Regions from separate parts of the Streptosporangium sp. NPDC001681 genome, predicted to be linked through region 3. Evidence: riboswitches for the same ligand, from Rfam matches in the RefSeq annotation. Region 3 holds a riboswitch; each other region holds the start of a gene.
What was found. Region 3 has a riboswitch for cobalamin ahead of cobN (cobaltochelatase subunit CobN). Riboswitches for the same ligand answer to the same signal wherever they lie in the genome.
Positions count from the first base shown of each region.

Region 1 (3,201 bases), on a different contig from region 3:
TTCTCCAGCCCGAGGGCGAGCATGATCTCGGTGACATGCTGGTTGAGTGTCACCGCCCGCTGCGGCGGCTTCTGGAAGGTGGTCGTCACACCACAGTTGGTCACGGTGAGGGGGAACCCTGCGGCGGCCGAGCTCGCCGCCGGATTCGTGGCGCCCGTGGGGCCGGCGGTCTGCTCGCCGGCTCCGCAACCGGCCACCAGGAGCGCGGAGACGAGGAGGAGCAGGAGTGGGAGTGAGCGTCGGCTCGTCATGAACGGGTCCTTGTGAAGAGGTGCAGGGTGAGGATGTCGGGAATCGGCGCGAGGCCGGGGCCTCCGGCCTGGATCCAAGCGGCGATGTCCTCGGCGACGTCGAGGTGGTTGACCAGGCCGAGCCATACCGGCCGCCCGCCTGCGGCGCGTCCGGCGGGTGAGGGCCGCACGACGATCACGTTGGCCTGCTCGCACACGTCCAGGCAGTCGCTGACGTGGACATCGGCGATCTCCGACAGGCGGCGAAGCTGCTCGTCATGGTCGAGGGCGGGGATCTTGCGGGTGCTACCGCAGCAGCAGTCCCGGCAGACGGTGAGCCTGCTCATGCGTGCTTGAATCCCTTTCCGGTGCGATCCAGCGGGTCGGGTCCGAGGCCGAGGTAGGTGGCGCGCAGTTCGTCCCAGGTGGCCAGGCGCTCATAGTCGGGCGGGTCGAGGATCTGCTGGCGGTCGGTGAGGAAGGGGTTGGGCAGCAGCACCGTCATCAGCTGGTCGCCTTGGCCGTTGAACATCCGCAGGCCCCAGGAGACGGGGCTGCCGTCGGCGCCGATGGAGCGATACAGCTCGGCGCGGGCGCAGCGGCGGATCCGCCCGAGTTCGGGACCGCTCGCGGTGTGCTCGCCGATACACCAGCGGCCGAAGTCGACGGTGACATAGCCGTCGTACAGGCTGATCCGCTCGGGTGCGTTGGGCGCGGCGACCTCCCAGGCGGCGCCTTGGACGATCACGCCGAACCAGATGTGCTCCCAGTGTTTTTCGAAGATGCCGGTGACCAGGGCCAGCAGGGTCTGCTCGTCGGTGGGCAGCGCCCACAGGTGCAGGGTGGTCCGGTGTTCCTCGACGACGGTGTGGCTCATCGCTCTCCTACGGCTTTCGTCCACTGCTCGTGGGCGCCACAGGCGGTGGCGGTGAGCAGGACAGCGAGCAGCACGCCGGTGATCGGGCGGAGGATGCCCATGGGTGGTCTCCTGGAAACTGGCCGCGGTCACCGTTCCTCGACGGCTGCCGCGACGGGCGAGAGGCCGGATCACCAGGAGAGTCCTGCACGACGGGCAGGCTGAAGGGCCCCATAGCGGGAGAACCGCATGACGGCCACCGTCCTCTCTTGGGGAGATCCGCCCCATTTCGTGAGGAGGCGACAGCGTGAGTCTCCTGGCTCTCGGGTCGATGCTCCTCCCGGCCTTCCCACCCGCACGCGGGCAGTGGCCTGTTCGGGATTCACTCGCCGATCACAGTGGCGGGACCGCACCGGATTCACACCGGTTTCCTCGTTCCGCCGTCGCCTACGCCGACCATGTTCGCACAACCACCATTAACGACAAGACCTCGACCGGCTCGTTCAATGATCGTTGCAACGGCGTCCGGGACCGCCGCGCGTACCGTGCGTGCGGTCCCGGGGCGGCACGCGATCCGGCTCCACACGCACGGCCGCCGTGGAACACGAGGCGCTCTTCGCATGACCGTCCCGCGTTTCGGGTGAACGGCGGGAGCCGTTCCCACGTATGCCCGGGTATGAGATTCACGCACCCGGCCGCGACGGCCTGAGGCGTGATCCGCTGTCCCGGTCTTCTCGGCGAGTCACCCGGCTGACAGGATGTCCTTTGTGACCCCTACGGCGTCGGCGCTGCGCGTGCCACGAGCCATCGTCTTCGCGACGATGTGCCTCGTGGTCTCCGCGGGCGGCCACGCGCTGGCCGGGGGCGGCCTGATCCCGCCGCACCTGGCCGTTCTGGGCGCACTGATCGCCTTTTGCGTGGCGTACGCGCTCAACGGGCGCGAGCGCGGTGTGGAGGTCGTGCTCGGCGCGACCACCGGCGCGCAGATCCTGCTGCATGAGCTGTTCAATCGCGCCGCGCCCGCACCGCAGGCGATGTTCTCCGCTGAGCACGGCCATTCCGGCCTGGGCATGACGGTGATCCATCTCGCAGTGGCGCTGGGCACCGGATGGTGGCTGCACCGCGGCGAGAGCGCCCTGTGGCTGATGATCCGCCTGTACGGCGGGCCGAGGCCGCTGATCCGGCTGTTGTTCGCCATCCCCGCCGAGGTGGCGCCGCCGGTGTGGCGGGCCGTTCCGGCCGCCGATGTCCGGCCGTACGGCGGCTGGGAAATCCTGCCGGTGCTGCGGCGGCGCGGCCCGCCCGTACCGCGACACGCCGGCTGAAGGACCTGAAGGAAGGGTCCGGAGGGTGGCGTGCCCCCGTGACCAGACGCCCTCCTTTTTTCACTGGAGGCGTTCCTTCCGTTTCGCCGGTCCGTGCCGAGGGCACGGCCGGAGGTTCCTCCTGGAGTCCACGATGGCGTCCCTGCCACGATCCGTCCGCACGACCGTTGTCACCGCCCTGTGTTGCGCCATATTCGTCCTGCTCGGCGCACCCGCCGCGCTCGCCCACGACCGCCTCAAGAGCAGCTCTCCCGCCAAGGATGCCAAGGTCTCCGCCGTCGAACGGATCAAGCTGGAGTTCAGCTCTCAGGTCCGCTTCCCGGCGGTCGCGCTGCGCACGGCGAGCGACACGATCATCGACATCGGCAAAGCGAAGGCCGCAGGTGACACGGTCACCTCCGATGTTCCGGCGCCCCTGGCCCCGGGTGACTATGTGATCGCCTGGCGGGTGGTCTCCTCCGACGGCCACCCGATCGAGGGGGAGACTCCCTTCACCGTGACCGCCCCGGCGACACCGCCCGCGAAGGCCGCATCGACCGTCGCGACCACACCGGTGCCGGAGCCGACGGCTTCAGCGTCCGCACCGGTGGTCGCGCAGCCCGTTTCGCCTGGCCCCGCTTCCGCCACCGGCGAGCAGGAGAACGCCGGGAGCCTGCCGGGCTGGATCTGGGTCGCACTCGCCGCGATCGTGGCCATCGGCGCGGGCATCTGGTTGCAGGCCTCTCGCCGAGGCCGTCCCGGCGGCGCGGAGTGATCCGCCGGCCATGCCCGCGCACCTGACGTTACGTCT
Region 1 is NZ_JBEOZN010000082.1:3,284-6,484, forward strand. It holds gene ABT130_RS30775 (ABC transporter substrate-binding protein) at 1-251, opposite strand, end outside; gene ABT130_RS30780 ((2Fe-2S) ferredoxin domain-containing protein) at 248-577, opposite strand; gene ABT130_RS30785 (DUF7676 family protein) at 574-1,107, opposite strand; cobalamin riboswitch at 1,376-1,562, opposite strand; gene ABT130_RS30790 (hypothetical protein) at 1,854-2,411, shown strand; gene ABT130_RS30795 (copper resistance CopC family protein) at 2,545-3,165, shown strand; gene ABT130_RS30800 (MFS transporter) at 3,176-3,201, shown strand, end outside.
Region 1: another riboswitch for cobalamin. It lies ahead of ABT130_RS30785 (DUF7676 family protein); the one in region 3 lies ahead of cobN (cobaltochelatase subunit CobN).

Region 2 (3,201 bases), on a different contig from region 3:
CCATGAACAGGTTCAGCGACTGCGACTGGTCGATGTACGGGGTGCGTGCGGCGGCCAGGTCGATCAGCGCCTTCTGCGGCAGCTCCCAGGCGGTCCGGTAGAGCAGCTTCAGGTCGGCGGGGATCTCGGGAATGTCCTGGACGGAGCCGTCGGCGCGCTTGATCGCGTCACGGATCCGCGAGGTCCACAGCCCCCGGGCCCGTAGGTCGGCGACGAGATAGCGGTTGACCTGGAGGAACTCACCCGAGAGGGTCTCGCGCTTGAAGATGTTGGAGACCTGCGGCTCGATGCACTCGTAGCAACCGGCGATGGAGGCGATCGTGGCCGTGGGCGCGATCGCGATCATCAGCGAGTTACGCAGCCCCGTTCCGGCGATCCGCTCCCTGAGCTCCGTCCACGCGGCCGACGTCGCGGCCCCGTAGTGGTCGGGGTGGAGCACCCCGGCGGCGGCCCTGGTCTCCCGGTACGAGGGGTGGCGGCCCCGCTCCACGGCCAGGTCCGAGGAGGTCCGGTAGGCGGCCAGCGCGATCTCCTCGGAGATCCGGGTGGACAGCTTCAGCGCCCGCGGCGAGTCGAACGGCAGCCGCAGCGTGAACAGCACGTCGGCCAGGCCCATCACGCCGAGCCCGATCGGGCGCCACCTCTGGTTGGCGGCCCGGGCCTCGGGGGTCGGGTAGAAGCCCAGGTCGATGGTGCGGTCGAGGAACCGCACGGCGGTGCGGACCGTCGCGCGCAGCCGCGCCCAGTCGATGCCCTCTCCGGAGTCCCCGGACAGGTGGGCGGCCAGGTTGATCGAGCCGAGGTTGCAGACCGCGGTCTCGGCGTCGCTGGTGACCTCGAGGATCTCGGTGCAGAGGTTCGACAGATGGATGACGTTTTCCGGCCTGGCCGTCTGGTTGGAGGTCCGGTTGGCCGCGTCCTTGAAGGTCATCCAGCCGTTGCCGGTCTGGGCGAGCGTGCGCATCATCCGGCCGTACAGGGTGCGGGCGGGGAGCTGCGCGGTGAACCGGCCCTCGGCCTCGGCGGCCCGGTAGGCGTCGTCGAACGCGGCGCCGTACAGGTCGGTGAGGTGCGGGACCTCCTTGGGGTCGAACAGTGACCACACGCCGTCGGCCTCGACCCGGCGCATGAACTCGTCGGGGATCCAGTTGGCCAGGTTCAGGTTGTGCGTGCGGCGGGCCTCCTCGCCGGTGTTGTCGCGCAGTTCGAGGAACTCCTCGATGTCGGCGTGCCAGGGCTCCAGGTAGACGCAGGCCGCGCCCTTGCGGCGGCCGCCCTGGTTGACCGCGGCGACGCTTGCGTCCAGGGTGCGCAGCCAGGGCACGATGCCGTTGGAATGGCCGTTGGTACCGCGGATCAGCGAGCCCCGCGAGCGGATCCGGCTCCAGGCGATCCCGATGCCCCCGGCGTACTTCGACAGCCGCGCGACCTGCCCGTAGCGCTCGTAGATGGCCTCCAGCTCGTCGCGGGGCGAGTCGAGCAGGAAGCACGAGGAGAGCTGGGGCCTGCGCGAGCCGGAGTTGAACAGCGTGGGCGAACTGGGCAGGTAGGACAGGGTGGCCATGAGCGCGTACAACTCGGCGGCCTCCTCGACGGTCTCGGACAGGCCGCAGGCCACCCGGAGGAAGAAGTGCTGCGGGCGCTCCAGCACCTTGCGGGTGCGCGGGTGACGCAGCAGGTAGCGGTCGTAGACGGTACGCAGCCCGAAGTACTCGAATCTGGCGTCGGCGTCCGGCTCGATGAGCGCGTCCAGGACCCCGGCGTGGGCGGCCACGAACTCCGCGAGCCCGTCGGCGATCAGCCCCGCCTCGTGCGTCGCGGCGACCGACTCGGAGAAGTCGCGGACGCCGTGCTCGGCGGCCTCGTCGGCGATCAGCTCGGCCAGCAGCGCGGCGGCGACCCTGGAGTTCTCGGGGTCGGTGATCACCCGGGCCGCCGCCTCGTCGATGGCCAGCCTGCGATCGACCGGCGCGTTCCCGGCGTTCTCCGCCGCGGTTCCCGCCGCGATCCCTGCTGCGGTCTCTGCCAAGGCCTGTGTCACGTGGTGTTCCTCGCTCGCTCTGACTTCCCCGTACGGCTCCGCCGGAGGGGCACGCGTCCGCGAGCGATCCCGGGCACGCCGGACCGCCTCGTTCCGCGGGCCCTCCCACGAGGCCCTGGACAATCACGTCACCGGCAGGTCTTCGGACTCACGGGCGCCCTGCGCATGCCTACCGGCCGTCGCTTCCCGGGCATGGTTCACCCAGTGCTCACATGACGGCTTTCGTTCCCGTTCACCGCTGCGGGGCAGTCCCGGAATCTCACCGGGTTCCCTCTTGCCTCGCCCCTCCCGGGGCGAACCAGCAACGAGCAGGATCCTACATCTAGGGGCGTCTGACGCAACTACCCCAACAAGTTGTGTCGGAGGACTTCAGTAGCCCGAGCTCGTGAAGCACCCCGCGGGTGCGGGCCGTCTCGGTGAAGAGCCACTGGCGGAAGTCGTCGCCGCTGAGGTAGACCCGGCTCCATCCATTGGCCGCGCACAGGGCGCGCCAGCGCGGCGCGGCGTCGATCCTGTCACACAGGGCGATCGCGGCGTCCCGATCCGTCTGGCTCATGCCCTTGGGTCCCAGCAGGCCGCACCAGTCGCTGTACTCCAGCCGGACCTCGACCTCCAGGAGCGTCGGCGCGTCGATCCCGTCGAGCCGACTGCCCGAGGAGACCACCAGGGGACGCAGGCGGCCCGCGGTGATCTCGGGCCGCAGGGCGCGGGCCGACCCCAGCAGGGCCGCCACCCGTCCGACCTGGAGCGCCTCGGCGGCATCCTCGGCGCCGAGGAACCCCGCGTACTCCAGCAACCGGGCGTCCACCCCGAGGCACTTGCCGATCATGCCGTAGAGCACGTGGTCGGAACCGCCCTCCGGCCGGCCGCCGACCGTCAGCACCGCCGGGTTGCGGCGCAGCTCCGCGGCGAAGTCCTCGAAGGTGCGCAGGCGGGAGTCCGAGGGGACGACCAGGACCGTCCAGTCGCCGACCAGGCGGGCGAGAGGGGTGGCGGCGTCCACCACCGCGGCGGTGTTGGCGATCTCCGCGGCCGTCACCATCGGCATCGCGGTGACGAGCAGCGTGCCCTCGTGCGTGAACGAGCCGCGTACGGCGCCGAACGCGTCACGCGGGATGGAACCCAGGGCTCCCGGCCGCTCGACGGCCATGGCGGAGCGC
Region 2 is NZ_JBEOZN010000030.1:50,514-53,714, forward strand. It holds gene ABT130_RS16380 (ribonucleoside-diphosphate reductase subunit alpha) at 1-2,041, opposite strand, end outside; cobalamin riboswitch at 2,158-2,359, opposite strand; gene ABT130_RS16385 (Bug family tripartite tricarboxylate transporter substrate binding protein) at 2,364-3,201, opposite strand, start outside.
Region 2: another riboswitch for cobalamin. It lies ahead of ABT130_RS16380 (ribonucleoside-diphosphate reductase subunit alpha); the one in region 3 lies ahead of cobN (cobaltochelatase subunit CobN).

Region 3 (3,201 bases):
AACCACGCCCGGTAGCGCGCGGCCGGGATCCGCACCGGGTTCGCGGCCAGTTGCTCCTCGGTGAGCCAGTTCCGGTCCTGGCCGCCCGCCGCGATCAGCGCGTGGATCAGCGCGTCGCCGTCCCGCTCCGCCACGCCGGGGAAACCGTCTCCGAGGTCGTACCCGGCCTCCGTCATGGCCGTGAGCAGCCTGACCACGCTGGCGGGGGTGTCCAGGCCGACCGCGTTGCCGATCCTGGAGTGCTTGGTCGGGTACGCCGACAGCATCACCGCGATCCGCCGTTCCGGTGCCCGGACGTGCCGGAGCAGGCCGTGCCGTACCGCGATGCCGGCCACCCGCGAGGCCCGCTCGGGATCGGCCACGTACACGGTCAGGCCCTCGTCGTCGACCTCCTTGAAGGAGAACGGCACAGTGATGATCCGCCCGTCGAACTCGGGGATCGCCACCTGGGAGGCCGCGTCGAGCGGGGACAGGCCGTCGTCGTTCTCCCGCCAGGCGTCCCTTCCCGTGGTCAGGCAGAGGCCCTGCAGGATCGGCACGTCCAGCTCGGCGAGCGCGCCGACGTCCCACGCGGAGTCGTCCCCGCCCGCCGAGGCGGTCGCCGGGCGGGTGCCCCCGGCGGCGAGCACGGTGACCACCAGGGCGTCCGCGGCCCGGAGCGTGTCGAACAGGTCGGGCTCGGCGCTGCGCAGGGAACCGCAGTAGACGGGCAGGGCCTGGCCGCCCGCCTCCTCGATGGCCAGGCAGAGCGTCTCGACGAAGGCGGTGTTGCCCGCGACGTGGTGCGCGCGGTAGTAGAGCACGCCGATGACGGGGCCCTCGGTGCGTCGCGCGACACGTTCGAGGGGGCCCCAGCTCGGGGTGGGCGCGGGCGGTGCGAAGCCGTACCCGGTGAGCAGCACCGTGTCGGAGAGGAAGGCGTGCAGCTGGGCCAGGTTCGCCGGACCGCCGTGCGCGAGGTAGGCGTGCGCCTCGGCGCAGACCCCGCCGGGCACCGTGGACAGCTCCATCAGCTCGGCGTCGGGGGCCTGCTCGCCACCGAGGATCACGACGGGCCGCCGGTCGGCGAGCAGCGCGTCCAGCCCGTCCTGCCATGCCCTGCGTCCGCCGAGCAGTCGCACGACCACGAGGTCCGTGCCCTCGGTCAGCGCGGGCAGGTCCTCGGCGGACAGCCGCGCCGGGTTGCCGAGCCGGTAGTTCGCGCCGCTCGTCCGCGCGCTGAGCAGGTCGGTGTCGGAGGTCGACAGCAGCAGGACGGCAGGCGGCGCGGGTGGCACGGCCGATCGCGGGGTGGGCGGCACGGAACGCATGCAGAAGTCCTCCCTCGGGGTCCTCGCCCCGGGTCGTCGTCATCGCGACGGCAGGAGTCTCCTGGCTCCCGGATCAACGCTCACCCCGGCCTTCCCGTCCGTTGCCGGACCGTGGCCTTCGGTGGGGTTCGCTCCCCGGTTACAGTGGCGGGACCGCGCCGGTTTCACACCGGCTTCCTCCCTGCGCCGTCGCCTAGGTCACACTATGCCAGGCGGACATCCGTAAAGAAATGGGAGCTACCATCCACTGCGTGTCAATAACCGACCCTCCCGGAAGAACCCGGGCCGACGCGTGTCCCGGAGCGCTCCAGGTGCACGCCGCGGCCGACGGCGGCCTGGCGCGGATCCGGGTTCCCGGCGGGGCGCTCACGGCGCGTCAGCTCCGCGTGGTCGCCGCCGCCGCCCGGGAGCTCGGATCCGGCGTGATCGAGCTGACCTCCCGGGCGAACCTCCAGGTACGCGGCCTCCCGCCGCAGGACGGCGAGTCCCTTCCCGTCGTGCACCCGGCACGCGACGACACGCGCGTTCCGGACGACGACCGGAGGCTTTCCCCGGCATCCGACTTCGCCGTGCGGCTGGCCGCCGCCGGGCTGCTGCCGTCGGCCACGCATGAGCGGGTACGCAACATCGTGGCCTCACCCCTGGCCGGGCGGGCACCCGCGAGCCTGCTCGACGTCCGTCCGCTCGTGTCCGAGCTGGACGGGGAACTCCGCGCCCGGCCCGCGCTCGCCGACCTGCCCGGCCGGTTCCTCTTCGCGCTCGACGACGGCTCGGGCGACATGGCGGCTCTCGGCGCGGACGTCACGCTGCTGCCGGTCGATCCGCTGGACGCCTCGGCGGACGTCTCCGAGGTGGCGCTGCTGCTCGCCGGTGCCGACCTGGGGCTGCGCGCCCCCGTCTCCTCCGTCGTCACCGGCATGCTCGCGGTCGCCGAGGCGTTCCTGGCCGAGCGCGCCGAGCAGGGGTCGGGCGCGTGGCGGCTCGCCGAGCTGACCGACGGTCCGGGGCGGGTCTCGGCCCGTGTGCTCAGGGCGGAGCCGGCCCTTCGCCGGGCCGCCCCCGTGGTACGGCGGGAGCGGACGATGGACGGCGGCGCGGCCGGGGTCGTCATGCAGCGTGACGGAAGGTCGGCCCTCATCGTTCTCGCCGCGCTCGGACGGCTGTCGGCGGCCCAGCTGGAGGCGCTCGCCCAGGCGGCCGAGCACGGCGGGGGAGAGGTCCGGGTGACGCCGTGGCGGACGATCGTCGTCCCCGACCTGCCGGCGCCGGAGGTCGATGGCCGGCGGGCGGCGCTCACGGCCGCGGGCCTGGTCAGCGACCCGGCGTCGCCGTGGCTGGGCCTGACCGCCTGCGCAGGCCGGCCCGGATGCGCCAAGGCCCTCGCCGACGTGCACGCCGACGTCCACGCGGGTGCGCGGGCGAACGACGGCACCGGTTCCGAGTTCGATGCGGACGGTCCTGACGACGTCCACCCCTCGCGGGGCCGCACCCGTGCGCTCCCCGTGCACTGGTCGGGCTGCGAGCGGCGGTGCGGACGCCCGCGCGGCCGGGTCGTGGACGTGGTCGCGACCGGAGACGGATACCGCGTCGAGGCGGACGGCGTGAGCCGTACGTTCGCCGACGCCGAGCAGACGAGCGCCGCGGTGGCGGCGACCAGAGAGGGAAAGTGATCGACTACATCAGGGACGGAGCGGAGATCTACCGCCGCTCCTTCGCCACCATCCGCGCGGAGACGGACCTCGGCGGCATGCCGCCGGGCGTCGCCCAGGTCGCGGTTCGCATGGTGCACGCCTGCGGCATGGTCGACCTCGTCGACGACCTCGCGTGGTCGCCGGGAGTCGTCACGGCGGCGCGCGAGGCGCTGCGCGACGGCGCGCCCGTGCTGTGCGAC
Region 3 is NZ_JBEOZN010000205.1:7,936-11,136, forward strand. It holds gene cobN (cobaltochelatase subunit CobN) at 1-1,310, opposite strand, end outside; cobalamin riboswitch at 1,346-1,547, opposite strand; gene ABT130_RS45185 (ferredoxin-like domain-containing protein) at 1,562-2,980, shown strand; gene ABT130_RS45190 (precorrin-8X methylmutase) at 2,977-3,201, shown strand, end outside.

Region 4 (3,201 bases), on a different contig from region 3:
GCGCGAGGAGAGCGGGCTGCTGTGCCCCCTCTCTGTGCCAGGCTCAGGCAGCGGCCTCAACGCGCTGTCCCTGCCACTGCCACCGCACCTGATTCGGAGAGGCTCAGCGGGTGCGGCTGGCCAGGAAGCGGCGCCATTCCGGACGGGTTCGCGCGAGTGCTCGCAGCGAGGCCGGAACCTGGGGCCTGGGGTCGTTGCGGTCCAGGCGCAGGTCGGTGAGCGCGGTCAGCTCACCCAGCCACTCCGGCAGCTCGGCCAGCCGGTTTCTCCGCAGATCGAGCTCGGTCAGGGAGGTGAGGGTCCGCATCGACTCGGGAAGGGCGGTCAGCTTGTTCAGGCCCAGGCTGAGGGACCTGAGGGCGGTGAGTTTGCCGATCGACTCCGGCAGCTCGGTCAGCCCGGTGTTCCACAGGCCGAGAGAGGTGAGGGCGGTGAGGTTCCCGATCGACTCCGGCAGGCCGGTCAGTGGGACGCATCCCATATCGAGATGCTCCAGAGCGGTCAGCTCGCCCAGCCACGGAGAGAGGTCGGCGGGCCGGCTGTATGTCAGGTCCAACCAGGTGAGGGCGGTGAGACGGGCCATCGACGCCGGGAAACAGGCCGGCCCGGCGTACCACATGCGGAGCCTGGCGAGCCGGGTGAAGTCGCCGATCCACTCGGGCACCTCCTCCAGGTCATAGAGGTTGCTCAGGTCGAGTTCCGTGAGACCGGTGAGCTCGCGCATCGAGTCGGGGAGGCGGCGCAGTCCGGTCACCGAGACATTGAGGTAGATCAGTCCGGTCAGCTCGCCGATCCATTCGGGCAGGGCGGTCAGCTCACGGTTGCCCCCGAGGTCGAGCTCGGTCAGCGCGGGCAGGTCGGTCAGGAACCGGGGAAGCTCGGTCAACCAGTTGGATCTCAAGTGCAGCACCCGCAGACCGGGAAGCTCGGCCACCTCCTCGGGCACCTGGGCCAGCCCGAGACCCGACAGGTTCAACGTGTCAGATCCCTCGCGCAGGTACGTGTTCATCCGCCGCCGAGCGGTCCGAAGCACGGAATCCACTGCTGCCACCCTGTTTTTCTCCTTGCCGTCAACAAGATGTGATCGGCGATCACGGTAGCGATGAGGACTTGCGACCCGGTTGTGGGTCATTGAACTTGTTTCGCCCTCGGGGTGCGGGACCGCTGGTCACAGCATGATCGCGAGTTCGGCAAGGTATCGCCGGTACGCGGTGAAAAGCGCGTCGCCGGAAGCGGTGGCCTCCTTGGGCAGGCCCTCCCACCGCGAATCATGCGGGCCGTGCGACCATGACAGCGAAGGTGACGGCGGAACGAGGAAGCCGGTGTGAACCCGGCGCGGTCCCGCCACTGTGATCGGCGAGCGGACCCCGACATCGCCACTGCCCGGGTACGGGTGGGAAGGCCGGGCGAGCTTGGACCCGAGAGCCAGGAGACTCACGCCGTCGCCTCCTCAGCGAAATTGGGGCGGAACTCCCCAAGAGAGGAAGGCGGTTGCCATGCCGTGCGACTCACCCGCCGGTGCTCCGCCCGGACTGCTGCCCGCCGCCCCGGCCGTGGTCGCCGGCGCGGTCGCCGACGTCCGCTCCATCGGCGGCTACTTCGGGATCGAGACAGGCGAGGCCGAGACCGGATGGCGACCGTTCACCGATCTGTGGACGGCTCCGGGCGTCCTGGAGGCGAGAATCCACGACATGGCCGGACGTCTGGGCACCACCGAGCATCGGGTGGCCGCCTCGATCCTGTTCCAGGGCCTGGCCGCCCGCCTGTGGTCACCGTCCATCGGCGCCGTGGTCGCGCACGACCTGCTCATCGACCTGGCCCCCGAGCACCTGTACTGGCGGCCGGCCCCCGACCCGCTGCCGCTGCGAGCCACCCGGCTGTCCGGCTGGGGCGTCCGCGACCCCGCGCGGATCGCCGAACCGGTCTACCGCGGCATCATGGCCGAGATGCTGGAACCGCTCGCGGAGGCGGTCCGGCGGATCGTGAAGATCGCGCCGGGGCTGTTGTGGGGCAATGCGGCCTCCGCACTGGCCGGAACCATCGGCGCCTTCACCCACCGACGGCCCGACCTCACCGCGAAGGCCATGAGGCTGGGCCGCGAACTACTGGACCGGGATCTCCTGCGCGGCACCGGCGAACTGACCGAGCCCGTACCCGGCCGTCCCTTCTTCGTCCGTCGCAGCTGCTGCCTGTACTACCGCCTGCCCGGCGGCGGCATGTGCGGTGACTGCGTCCTGTTGCCGACCCGCCGGCCACCAACCCACCGCCCTGGCTGACGCTTTTCGTTTCGCGCCTTCCCAGTCCAGTTCGCCTGGAGGCGGTCAGCTACGTCCGACGACGCCGAGGATGCCCGGCTTGGTGAAGTCGACGGTGATCTTCTCTCCGTACTCGTTGTACTCGGAGCGCCACGCCTCGACCGGGACGATCCCCGGCTCCAGCAGCTCCATTCCACTCAGCAACTCGGCCAGCTGTTCCGGGCCGCGCGAGGTGAGCGCCCCCGCGCTGGTCGAGCGGTAGACCTGCTGCCCGGCCTCGTGCACCTCGGCGCTGACGTTGGCCTCGAAGGCGTGCGTGACGATCAGATGGCTACCCGGGGCCAGCCGTTCGCGGATCGTGGTGATGATGTGGGCGACCAGGGCGTCGTCGGGAATGAAGTGCAGCATCGAGATCAGCAGCACCGCGACAGGCTGGGTGAAATCGACGGCGCTCTCGATCTGCGGGTCCGTCAGGAGCTTCTCGGGTTCCCGCATGTCGCCCTGGACGACAGAGGTGAGGTGGTTGTCCTCCAGGAGCGCACGGCCGTGCACCAGGACGATGGGGTCGTTGTCGACATAGACCACCCGGGTGTCGGGCGCGATGCGATGGGCGACCTGGTGCACGTTGTCCTGCGTCGGCAGTCCCGACCCGATGTCGAGGAACTGCCGCACGCCCTGGCGCACGAGCAGATCGACGACTCGCGAGAGGAACGCCCGGTTCGCCCGGGTCATCTCGCGGATACCGGGCACCACCCGCATGAACTGTTCCGCGGCCGCCCGGTCGGAGGCGAAGTTGTCCTTGCCTCCGAGGTAGTAGTCGTACATTCGAGCGACACTTGGGGTGTTCGGGTCGATACCCGCTGGAACATCTTCTTGCTCGCCCATACCCTCGCCCTTCATCGCCTTCGGGAAGGATATGGGAATTCCATAAAACTGTTGATCTTTA
Region 4 is NZ_JBEOZN010000033.1:42,809-46,009, forward strand. It holds gene ABT130_RS17475 (leucine-rich repeat domain-containing protein) at 104-1,042, opposite strand; cobalamin riboswitch at 1,281-1,458, shown strand; gene ABT130_RS17480 ((2Fe-2S)-binding protein) at 1,497-2,276, shown strand; gene ABT130_RS17485 (SAM-dependent methyltransferase) at 2,322-3,155, opposite strand.
Region 4: another riboswitch for cobalamin. It lies ahead of ABT130_RS17480 ((2Fe-2S)-binding protein); the one in region 3 lies ahead of cobN (cobaltochelatase subunit CobN).